3 regions of the Zhenhengia sp. genome follow, and region 2 is predicted to be linked to each of the others. Evidence: predicted binding sites of a transcription regulator. Region 2 holds the regulator's gene; each other region holds the start of a gene.
The links. Region 2 encodes Rex, which represses fermentation and respiration genes when NADH is low (regulators of the CRP and FNR family bind a similar motif). Its sites were predicted from a motif close to ATTGTTAANTANTTAACAAT; they were not measured.
Positions count from the first base shown of each region.

Region 1: a site for Rex is predicted at 2,510-2,529, ahead of adhE (bifunctional acetaldehyde-CoA/alcohol dehydrogenase). Genes of this name have one in related genera too.
Region 3: a site for Rex is predicted at 2,184-2,203, ahead of ACLTBU_RS14790 (flavocytochrome c). Genes of this name have one in related genera too.

Region 1 covers NZ_JBKVCH010000004.1:161,935-166,220, forward strand. Annotated here, with positions in the region: gene ACLTBU_RS06465 (FUSC family protein) at 1-1,872, opposite strand, end outside; gene adhE (bifunctional acetaldehyde-CoA/alcohol dehydrogenase) at 2,602-4,286, shown strand, end outside.
Region 2 covers NZ_JBKVCH010000004.1:16,952-21,237, forward strand. Annotated here, with positions in the region: gene ACLTBU_RS05770 (phosphotransferase enzyme family protein) at 1-834, shown strand, start outside; gene ACLTBU_RS05775 (redox-sensing transcriptional repressor Rex) at 1,549-2,214, opposite strand; gene ACLTBU_RS05780 (ABC-F family ATP-binding cassette domain-containing protein) at 2,354-4,264, shown strand.
Region 3 covers NZ_JBKVCH010000016.1:20,320-24,605, forward strand. Annotated here, with positions in the region: gene ACLTBU_RS14785 (aminotransferase class I/II-fold pyridoxal phosphate-dependent enzyme) at 1-83, opposite strand, end outside; gene ACLTBU_RS14790 (flavocytochrome c) at 373-2,166, opposite strand; gene hfq (RNA chaperone Hfq) at 2,452-2,688, opposite strand; gene miaA (tRNA (adenosine(37)-N6)-dimethylallyltransferase MiaA) at 2,846-3,790, opposite strand; gene mutL (DNA mismatch repair endonuclease MutL) at 3,800-4,286, opposite strand, start outside.

The DNA.
Region 1 (4,286 bases), 140 kb from region 2:
TTGTAAGATATTAAGCATAATACCTAAAATAACTTTATCATTAATCCCCTTCACCCTATCCATATGCTTTTGTATACCTTCAATAACAGGGAGAATATCCTGTTTGTCAGCATTCGATATTGTCTTAATATCTTCTAATATATGTTGAATATCTACTTCTTTAATTTTATTCTCACTAATCCAAATATAAAGTTCATAAATATTAGTAAGTAGTAAACAACGCGCTTTTTCTAATTTTTCTACTGTCTCATCTACTACAATTTGATTATTTAACCTTAATTGTTCTTCAATAAGAGAGGCTATAATGAGAAGATTTTTAATACGATGTTTACACTCCCTACCTTGTGCTACTTCATATACTGCTTTAAACATTTCAGCAATCGTTTCTTTATACATTTTCTTTAGCTGTTTATTATGGTCATCTATTCTAAATGGGAAAACGAATTTATTAAGTAAACTCGCAATAAGTGCCCCCAATGCTACAAAGATAATGCGATTGATAGTAAATACTTGTGTATTCCCCATTAATGCTACTGCCCCAATAGCTGATACCGTTACACAAATAGTACTATAACGATACGCTGCTAAATAACTACCAATATAACCTGCTAACATTAAAATCATTGTACGTATAGTGAGATCTTGGAATACCCCAAATAAAAGAGTAACAATAATGCCCCCTACTACTGTAGCAAATAAACGATCTTTTACCTTTTGCTTTGACAATTCATAGATTGGTACAATAAGTGAAAGGACAGTAAACATGATCCATCTGCCTTCTGATAAATTGAAGAAGTCCGTTATAAAACCTGCTAACGTAATCCCTATAGCTAGGCGCATAGCATATGAAAATTTAATAGAATTCCTATTAATAGCACCATTTAAAATGATACTTTTTTTATATTCATTAGGAATATCTTCAAGCTTTTTAACACTATTATAGTGTTCTTCTTTTAAAGTCTCTAAAGCCTTAAAATTATTCTCTAAAAATCCTAAATGATTAAGAATCTCTAAAGAAGTAGTATCCTTAAGTTGCTTATCTTCATATTTATTAAATAGCTGCTGCAATACTTGCTTTAGCTGCTTAACATATGCAGTATCATTAAGGCAATCTTTAAGTTTATCAAGGTATTTCATTAGGTCATCAATAACTTCCTGCTGCACACCTGTATAGCTCATCTTATCTAATAAATAAGATATCTTTTGTAAGGAAACAGATAAATTAAGCTTAATCATTCCCTCTTCTGTAAGATAAAAATCATTTTCTCTTTTATCATAAAGTAATCTTCTAAATTCATGAAGGGTCCGATTAATCTCTTTATCTATACATTCATAACCCTTATCCTCTTTAATACTAATAGCTTTTTGAGTAAGGCTTGTACATGCTCTTTCCAATAGCTTATTCCCTGTTTTTGTAAGCTTCCCTTTATTCGTTAAAAGCTGCATGCCCATAATGGTTACCGCTCCAACTATTAAAGCTAATAACCTCATAGGAAGTTTTTCAGCTGGAACAGGTGATGCTAGGATAAATAAATATTGAAGAATAAAAGGTAAATACATTGGTTTCTTCAAATTATATAAAAGAGAGTGTCCTAATATAAAAATTGCCATAAAGTTAACAGGTATTGCAATCCACATATTAGTGCTAGCAAGTGTTGCTGTACATCCAATAAATAAATTTAACCCTATTAATTTCATAGTATTTTTCCACGGTGCAATAGTTAAATCTCTTTCCAAAAACATTAATAGGGCTGTAATAGAAGTTACACCAATTAATGCATTTTCAGCTCCGAAAATGGTTTTAAACAAAGTAATAAAACCAACGATACATACAAATACAATAGTCTTTGATAAAATAATTTTTTTGTTCAATAGTCCCTCTGCCTCCCTTTTATGTCACTTTCATTTTCTCTCTTTAATATACTTGCTACACATTACCTTTTAGTTGACTTCCTTTTATTTTAACATAGAATTATGAAAATCCTGTAATGAGTTATAGAATCGCTCCTATAATTGTTAAATTATTATTCTTTCATTTTTCTAACTATCTCCTCTGATATATTCTAGTTCCTCTATCTATCCTATCCTTTTCATAGTAGCCTGCTACACCAGTTAGAATAAGTAGACATCCCATTATAATCAGTATACCCTTTATGATCTCTTTCACTAAAACCCCTCTTTTCTCCTAAACGACTGTTTATCTAACCCCAATAAGTACTATGACTTTTCTTTTTTAATGTATGAGAGTTCTTTCTTTTTAATGTTAGCTCTACTACCTTACATATTAAATTTCATCATAAGCATAAATATTATATTTATACTAATTATATTTTATATCCATTTTTCTAAAATTTACTTTACTTATGAAAATCAACAATTATAAAATATACACAATTAATAATTTATTTTTATTATATTTTTGTTATATTTTTACATAAACTAACTATTTTTTATAAATTTTATTTCGTTAAACATTTGACAATGCTTTACCAAAGTGTTATTATTTGATTATGTTAAAAAATAAACAATAAAAAACTTCGACATCACGACTCAGCTAGTTATCTATAAAAAATTTTAATATTTTATAAGGGGGCTATTATAATGGCTGAAGAGAAGAAAGTTAAAACTGCTGCACCTGTAATCGATGCACAAGCTATGGTGAACGAATTAGTAGAAAAAGCTGATAAAGCACTTGAGGAATATATGAAACTCACTCAAGAGCAAGTTGATGCCATTACACAAGCAATGGCACTTGCTGGTTTATCTGCTCAAATGAAACTGGCTCAAATGGCTGTAGAAGAAACTGGGCGCGGTGTCTTTGAGGATAAAGTTACAAAAAATATTTTTGCTACAGAATATATCTACCATAGTATTAAACATGATAAAACTGTAGGTATTATTGAAGATAATGATGATGAAGGCTATACAGAAATTGCTGAACCAGTTGGCATCGTATGTGGTGTTACACCTACAACGAACCCTACTTCAACAGCAATGTTCAAAGCAATCATCTGTGCTAAAACACGTAATCCTATCATCTTTGGATTCCATCCATCTGCACAAAATTGCTCTCGTGAAGCAGCTAAAATCGTAAGAGATGCTGCTATTGCTGCTGGTGCTCCTGAAAACTGTGTACAATGGATTGACCACCCATCAATCGAAGCAACTACAGCACTTATGAATCATCCAAAAGTAGCTATGATTCTTGCTACAGGTGGTTCTGCTATGGTTCGTTCAGCTTACTCAGCTGGTAAACCAGCACTTGGTGTTGGCCCTGGTAACGTACCTGCTTTCATTGAGAAAACAGCTAACCTTGAACAATCTCTTACAGATCTTATGCTTTCAAAAGCATTTGATAATGGTATGATCTGTGCTTCTGAACAAGCTGCTATCATCGAAGCGCCTATTTATGATAAAGCAGTAGCTTTCATGAAAAAATTTGGATGCTACTTTGCAACTAAAGAAGAAATTAAAAAACTTGAACCAATTGTAATCAATCCTGAAAAACAAATGGTTAACCCAGATATCGTAGGTAAATACCCTTATGAAATTGCAGCACTTGCTGGCATTACTATTCCAAAAGAAACAAAAGTGCTTTGCTGTGAAATTGACGGCGTGGGTGAAGCTTATCCTCTTTCAAGAGAAAAACTTTCTCCAGTACTTGCTGTTGTAAAAGCGAAAGATGTAGAAGATGGTATCTCCAAAGCTGAAGCAATGGTTGAACTTGGTGGACTTGGCCATACAGCTGTTATCCATTCAACAAATGAAAAACTTGTTGAAGAATATGGTGAAAGACTTAAAGCTTGTCGTATCATTGTAAACTCTCCTTCTGCTTTCGGTGGTATCGGTGATGTATACAACTCTATGATGCCTTCATTAACACTTGGTTGTGGTTCATACGGACGTAATTCTACTTCATCTAACGTAACAGCTATGAACTTAATTAATAAGAAAAGGGTGGCAAAAAGACGCGTGAATATGCAATGGTTTAAAATTCCAGAAAAAATCTATTTTGAAGCAGGTTCTGTACAATATCTAGCAAAGATGCCTAACATCTCTCGTGCACTCATTGTTGCTGACCCAATGATGGTAAAACTAGGCTATGTAGATCGTGTGCTTTACCAACTCAATAAAAACCAAAATAAACTTGCTATTGAAATCTTCAGCGATGTAGAACCAGATCCAGACCTTGAAACAGTAAGAAAAGGTGCTGAACTTATGAAGTCATTCAAACCAGACGTAATTATTGCACTTGGTGGTGGTTCTGCAATGGATGCTGGTAAAGC
Region 2 (4,286 bases):
CTTAATATCATCCCCACAAAACAAGGTAAATCTTACTATCAAGACAGCTTAGGAAACTACTGGAGGAGCTATGTTTTCCTTACTGATACAACTTGTTACGAAATTCTAGCAGATGCTGAGCTTTTCTACCAATGTGGTTATGCCTTTGGACATTTTCAAAACCTACTTGCTGATTATCCAGTTGATACACTTTCTGAAACAATTCCTAACTTCCACAATACACCTGTTCGTTTTCAAGCTTTCGCAGATGCTGTAGAAGCTGACATTTGTGGACGTGCTAAAGATGTACAAAAAGAAATTGCTTTCGTAATGGAAAGAGAGCCTTTAACCCATATACTGGCTAATCAATTAGCAAATGGGAATCTTCCACTTCGCGTGACGCATAATGATACTAAACTGAATAACAGTATGTTTGATAATACAACCCATAGACCTATTTGTATCATTGATTTAGATACTGTCATGCCAGGTTTATCTGTAAATGATTTCGGTGACTCGATCCGCTTTGGTGCTACAACTGGTGCCGAAGATGAGCCAGACCTAACAAAAGTAAACTTTGACCTTAACTTATTTGAAAGTTATACAAAAGGATTCTTAGAAGGCTGCGGTGGCAATCTTACGGAAAGAGAAATTGACATGCTTCCTATAGGTGCAATGACAATGACACTTGAATGTGGTATGAGATTCTTAACAGACTACTTACAAGGTGATACCTACTTCAAAGTGCATAGAGAAGGTCACAACTTAGATCGTTGCAGGACACAATTCAAACTTGTATCGGATATGGAAAAACATCTAGATACCATGAATGAAATCGTTAATAAATATCGTTAGTTTTATCATCTATCTAGAAAACCACTTTCTTAATGTGGAAGCGACAAATTACAAAATACTAGTGGCTTTTTTCACTTAATTTTAGTCTACAATTTAGGTAGTGTGCCAAAAATTAAATTTTCTGAAATATACACTAGTCTTTTTCTTTCTTATAGTGTATAACTAACTTATAAAAGGTGTTCATACCATTCTAGATAAGTATAAGCATCTTCTACTCGCTAAGATGTTATTTGAAAGTTTTAGTTCCCCCTTCTAAAGCTTACTTATTTCTTCTTAGCCAACTGCACTATTTGGTAGTGGCAATCAAATAGTTTACAGGGCACGTCCTATACACTCAATATTTTAAGCTACATTCTACTTCACAAAGAAGTAAGCTTAAAGGCAATGCCTACGGTAAATCCTATGTACAAAGTTTCTACTTCAGACACTTGCAGTGATAAATGCATGAGCATCTCTTTCACCTATAGACCCTGATTAGAAGCACCTGTAACAAGGTAAGTCCTTCCGCTTAGCCCACTGGCTTATATCTTCATACTGAAGCTGAATGTTAACCAGTACCTGAGTGTCCTTGCCACACAATAAAAACCTAGCTTAAGTTTCGCCTATATTGATAAGGGGGAGGCGACTTAAGCTAGGTTTTTTTGCGTAAAAAAAGATTCACCCATCCTTAATTGTTTTCTCTAAGATAGGTGAACCTTTTATTTATATAGGCCTCTAAAAAGGTTTATAATCATTACCATTATCAAGTTCTTCTGCTTCATTAATCTTATAGGCTAAAGTCATTAATGAATGTGACAAGTGCACATTTTCAACATGTACATGTTCTGGTAAAAATAAATCTACAGGTGAGAAGTTCCAAAGCCCTTTCACACCCCATTTTGCTAAGTTCTCAGCCGTCTCTTTAACTCTTGTTTTTGGCATTGTTAAAATGGCAATATCTACTTTATTTGTTTTAACGAAGTCTTCCATTTTATCTATATCCATAACTTCAATGCCTCGCATACTCATACCTATAAGCCTTGGATTAATATCAAATAAACCAATGAGATTAAAGCCACGTTTGCTAAAAGATGGGTAGTTAGCAAGAGCTTGTCCTAAGTTACCTACACCAACAATAATCATTGTATGTGTTTTATCAAGTCCTAGTATTTTTGCAATCTCTTTGTGTAAATATTCTACATTATATCCATAACCTTGCTGCCCGAAACCACCAAAGTTGTTAAGATCCTGTCTAATTTGAGAGGCTGTAACTTTCATTTTCTCGCTAAGTTCTCTAGAAGATATTTTAGTCACTCCGTTGTCTAATAATTCCCCTAAATACCTATAGTATCTTGGCAATCTACGGATTACTGCCATAGAAATCTTTCTCTCTTCAGTCACAGACTTACCTCCTTCTTTTTCTATCTTTTTTAGTATAGCATTTTAGTTTTTTTTTTGTCAATTAACCTTGGCTATTACTCACTTTTATTTTTCTAGTTTTTCTGTTAAGATGAATCTAGATTAATGAGGAGGATAGCTTATGATTGCAAATTGTCATGCTGTATATAAATCTTTTAATGAGCAATCTATCTTAAAAGATATTTCATTTCATATAGAAGACCATGAAAAAGTAGCACTTGTCGGAAATAATGGTGCAGGAAAAACCACACTTTTTCGTATTTTAACAGGAGAACTTGCACCTGATAACGGCGAAGTTTTCTTTGCAAAAGGTATTCGTATCGGCTACCTTGAACAGAATATGCATTTTAATTCAGGCTGTAGCGTCTATGAAGAGCTCCTTCATGTATTTGATGAAGTGATTGCTCTTGAAGAAAAGCTTCATCAAATGGAAGAAGAGATTGCAAAAACACATTCTCTTGCTCTTACACATACTTATGATGAATTACGTAGCACTTTTGAGAATATGCGTGGTTATGAATATAAAAGTCTCGTACGTGGTGTTCTTAAAGGTTTGGGCCTTAAAGAAGAAATTTATACCCAACCTATCACAACCTTATCTGGCGGTCAAAAGACACGTGTAGCACTTGCTAAACTACTTCTAGAAGAACCAGACCTCTTACTTCTAGATGAGCCGACTAACCACCTTGATATTGTAGCTACAGAATGGCTGGAAAACTATTTAAGAAGTTATAAAGGTTCTGTTCTTATTATTTCCCATGACCGCTACTTTTTAGACAGGGTTGTTACAAAAGTCATTCATCTTGAATTTGGCCATGCTATGGTCTATAACGGCGACTATAGCCACTTTGTTATAGAAAGCGAAAAAGTGTATGAGGCTGCTATGAATCAATATGAAAAGCAGCAACAAGAAATCGCTAAGCAAAAAGCGGTTATTGCTAAACTACGTCAGTTTAATCGCGAAAAATCCATCAAGCGCGCTAGAAGTCGTGAAAAGCTATTAGAAAAAATAGAAGTCATGGATCTTCCAATGATTGATGACAAACCTATGAACCTTGTACTGACACCACGTATTACAAGTGGAAATGATGTTTTAACAGTTAAGGAGCTGACTAAGTCCTTTGAAGATGGCGCTCTCTTTAATAATATTACTTTTGATATTAAACGTGGTGAAAAAGTAGCTATTGTTGGCCCAAATGGCGTAGGTAAAACAACACTTTTCCGTATGATTATGGCCCAAAGTGACATTTCTGGTGGTAGCATTACACTAGGTAGCAATGTACACATCGGCTACTACGATCAGGAACACGCTACACTTAATCCAAACTATACGATTATGCAGGAAATTCAGGATGCTTTTCCTGACCTTACAAATACAGCAATTCGTAATATGCTGGCTTCTTTCTTATTCACAGGAGAAGATGTATTTAAACCTATTAGTGCTTTAAGTGGCGGTGAAAAAGGTCGTGTAGCACTTGCTAAAATTATGCTTTCAAAAGCAAATTTCCTTATTCTAGACGAACCAACTAACCACCTTGATATGATGTCAAAAGAAGTACTAGAAAATGCACTTAACCAATATGAAGGTACCATTCTTTACGTATCTCATGACCGCTACTTCATCAATCAAACTGCAACCAAAGTACTTGATATGCAAAAAGACCATATGTCTGTATATTTAGGTGACTATGATTACTATATGGAAAAGAAAAAAGAAATACCCGTATTGTGCACTTCTGGTACTCAACAAAGTACACCAACTTCTTCTAAAGAAGACTGGCAAAAGCAAAAAGAACTTCAAAATCGCATTAAGAAACTCCAAAGTACTTTAACAAGTATAGAAGAAAAAATCGAGCTTGAAGAAGGTAAACTCGCTGAACTGGATGAACAGCTTTGCCTTGAAGAAGTATATACGAACCCCGATGCTTCTCGTGACATTATGAACCAAAAAGCAGCTATTGAAGAAAATATTGCTTCTCTCTATACAAATTGGGAAGAAACATCTGAAGAGTTAGAAATACTTAACAGCTAAGCTTAATTTACAGGCCTATTAG
Region 3 (4,286 bases), on a different contig from region 2:
ACAGATGCAAGTTCAAGTTTTGTCTGTTCACAAAACTGTTGTGTCTCATGATCGATATTAAATAATTCAGATAGTGTATTCATGATTACTCCTTTGTTACGACTTGTAAGTAAATTCAACACTATTCATTATACCTCTATTAAAAATATATGCAAGGCTACAAAAACTAAAGGCTTAATAATAAATTCCTAGCTACTAATATTTTCTTTTGATCCAAGACACCAAATACCCACGGGACAATAGTTTTCTTCTTGCTTATCCTAGAGAATATAGGATATTTTATTATAAAAAAGCTAGCGTATAACCACTACCCTAAGAGTAATAGCTACACACTAGCTTTTATTGTTTTTTAATTTTTACTAAATTAATTTATTATTGAGCTGTAGCTGCATTTACACCTGCAGTTCTACCAAATACAGTAATATCTGCAATCGCATTTCCGCCTAAACGGTTTGAACCATGTATACCACCTGTGACTTCACCTGCTGCATAAAGTCCTGGAATTACATTACCATTTACATCAATAACATGTGTATCTACATCAATAACGATTCCACCCATTGTATGGTGAATAGATGGTACAGCTTTTTGAATATAGAAAGGACCTTCTGTCATTGCTACTAAGCCTGCTCTATGATTAAAGTCTTCGTCTTTTCCATTTGCTGCAAAAGTATTTACTCTTTCAATTGTTGCTTTTAAAGCATCAACTGGTACATTAAAGAATTCTGCTGCTTCTTCAATTGTTTCTGCTTTATGAATTAAACCTTGTTTTTCAAGCATTTCAAATTCTTCTTGATGTGCTTCTAAAGTTCCACCAATTTCACCAATGTGTTGTGTCCATACTTGGTAAGCATAGCCGCCTGGTTGAGCTAAAATTGCTCTTGAGATTACATCACGACGTTCTAACTCTTCTACGAAACGATTACCTTCTTGATTAACTAAGATAGCTCCATCAAAACGTGAATCTGCAAGAAGTGAAATAACACCTGTTTCAGGGTTACATACTGGGTAAGTTTGGATATATTCCATATCTACTAATTGAGCACCAATAGCTTCTGCCATAACGATACCATCACCTGTAGTACCAGCTGCATCTGTTGTTAGGTATTCTGCACCATATTCAGCATTATATTTTTCACGCATTTCAATGTTTGCACCGAATCCACCTGTTGCAAGAATAACACCTTTATTCGCTTTAAAAGTTAAATCTTGACCTGCAGTATTTTTAGCTTTTACACCTACTACTTTACCATCTTCAACGATTAACTCTGTTGCTTCTGTTTCTGTTTTTACAGGGATACCAAGTTCATCAGCTTTCATTTTGTACTTAGTGATCATATCTTCACCTGTGTGATCATTAGGTATTAAAGCTCTTTTTACTGTATGTCCACCAAATTGGAATAATTTATCTTCAATAAAGTTTACACCTACATAATCGTGTAACCACTCTGCACTTTCAGTTGCATTTTCAGTTAAATATTTAACTAGTTCAGGGTTAGCTTTATAGTCGCCACCTTTCATTGTATCTTCAAAGAATAATTCTACACTATCTTCAAGGCCAACTTTTTCTTGAACCCAAGTATTTGCAGCATTCATTTCAGCACCTGAAATAAGTGTATTTCCACCAATCGTTGGCATTTTTTCTAAAATGACAACTTCTGCACCAGCATTTTTGGCTTCAAGTGCAGCACTAAAACCAGCACCACCAGCACCTACTACAACTACGTCATAAGTTTGCTCTGTTTCAGCTTCAGTCATTGCTTCTACTGGAATTTTATCGCCATTCATCTCTACGCCTGCTTTAGCTAAAGCATTTTGTACAGCTGCTATGTATCCATTACTTGTCTCTGTTGCACCACTTATGGCATCTACATTAACATTATTGTTATTAATCATTGTTTGTTTTACTTTTGTATAAACTGGTTCAGAAAGTACAACATTTTCCTTAGTTTCAAGGATTTCAATGTCTGCAATTTGTCCATTTTCTAATAGGACACTTACTTTAATTGCACCATGTTTCCCATCTGCTTCTCCTTCAAATGTTCCACTTACACTAGAAGTTTGTACAGGTGCTTGTTCACTGTTTGTATTACTACACCCCACCATAACAGTGGCACCTAAAATTGTTGTCATTACTAAGCTAGCTAATTTTCTAGTCAGTTTCATGTTTCACCTCATATTATATTGTTATTTTTTTATCCAAGTGAAGTATAACTTATGTTAAGCTTTTATGCAACCCTTTTTTGTATAAATTTTAATTTTTGTTAATTAATGTTATTAAATTTATTTTTTTAATACGTAAATTGGAGCATAATAGAAATCAAGGTAAAGAAAAACAACACATGATTCTCATAAATTTAGAGAAAAACATGTGTTGTCATTATTTTAGTGCTATACATATGACGAGGGTTTTATATTTCGTTAAATCCCTTGCATATCAATATTTGACTATTACTCTGTTGCTGATGCAATATTCAGGTTAATAGTTTTTGATGGACAAACAGTTGAAATAGCGTGTTTATAGATCATATGTTGTTTGCCTTCACTTTCTAAAAGTACAACGAAATTATCAAACCCTCTAACTGTACCTTTAATTTGGAAACCGTTTGTTAAGAATACTGTAACAGACACACGGTCTCTTCTTAACTGATTTAAAAGTAAATCTTGAAGATTAATTGCTTTACTCATATAATATACCCCTCCTAAGGATTTAATAGATTAATTGTATAGGATAATACTAAACTTGTCTATATATTGCCTAAATTTTCTAGTTCCATTACGGATAGTATAAACTGAATACTTCTTTATTATACATCTATTTCCAAATTTTATATAGTTTTTTGACTTAGCTTTGTATTTTAGACTTCATAACATCTACTATTTTTTGTGCATCAAAATCATATTGATCTACAGGGATAAAGATAGGTTTCGCTTGATGTCTAAGCCATGTAAGCTGTCTTTTAGCATAATGGCGTGTATTTTGTTTAAGTTTATCAATACAGGCATCAAGGGTAAGTTCTCTTCTAAAGTAAGGATAGAACTCCTTATAACCAATAGCTTTAATACTTGTTAAATCTTCTGAAAATCCTTCATCATAAAGTACTTTCACTTCTTCTAGTAGCCCTTCATCCATCATCCTATCAATACGCCTATTAATACGATCATAAAGAACTTCACGGTCCATATCTAGTGCAAAGAAGGTGTAGTCATAAGGAGAAGTTAGAGCTTCTCTTTTTTTGCGTTCTTTCTCATTATGCTTTGAAATAGGGACACCTGTTTGATGAAAATATTCTAAAGCGCGAATAACACGTTTTACATTATTGGCATGAATAGCTTCAGCTGATACAGGATCTACTTCTTGAAGACGTTTATGAAGTGAATCAGCTCCATTTGTACGCACTTCTTTTTCAAGAGACTGACGATAAGAAAGGTCTGTATCCGTTTCCTCAAACTGTGTATCAAATAAGATAGCATTTAAGTAAAAACCTGTACCTCCTACCAGAATAGGTACTTTACCACGGTTTGAAATCTCTTCAATATGACGTGTAACTTGCTCTTTAAACCATGAAATATTACAACCCTCAGTAGGTTCTAATACATCAATCATATAATGTGGAATGCCTTCCATTTCTTCAGGACGCACTTTAGCTGTACCAATATCCATACGTCTGTAAACCTGCATAGAGTCACAGGAAATAATTTCACCGCCTATTTGTTGGGCGAGTAGTACACTAGACTTCGTTTTGCCTGATGCAGTAGGTCCTGCAATTAAAATAAGTTTTTTTTTCATTATTTCACCTTACTGTATACGTTTAAAGATTTTTTCAATATCTGTCTTGCTGAGCTTAACAAGGGTAGGCCTGCCATGAGGACATGTATAAGGGCTATCAAGGGTCAAAAGAGACTCAATTAATGCCTTGCATTCAGAAAAGGTTAACTGGTCATAAGCTTTAATGGCACTCTTACAAGCAAGCTGAATAATATGAGCCTCTTTCATTTCGTAGAGATTGGTTACCTTTTTAAGATCAATACTATCTAGCATATCTTTAAAAGCTGCTAGACTCATAGGTTGATTGAAAAGATATGGCACTTCACGAATCATAATAGATTCTTCCCCAAAAAGCTCAATACCAAAACCTAGCTTATTAAGTAATTCTAGGTTTTGTTCTATAAAGAGTAGCTCTCCCTTAGGAAGATTCATAGTTTCTGGTACAAGGAGTATTTGAGTAGATACATGACTTGTAGTAAAGTCTTTCATATACTGCTCATACATGACACGCTCATGG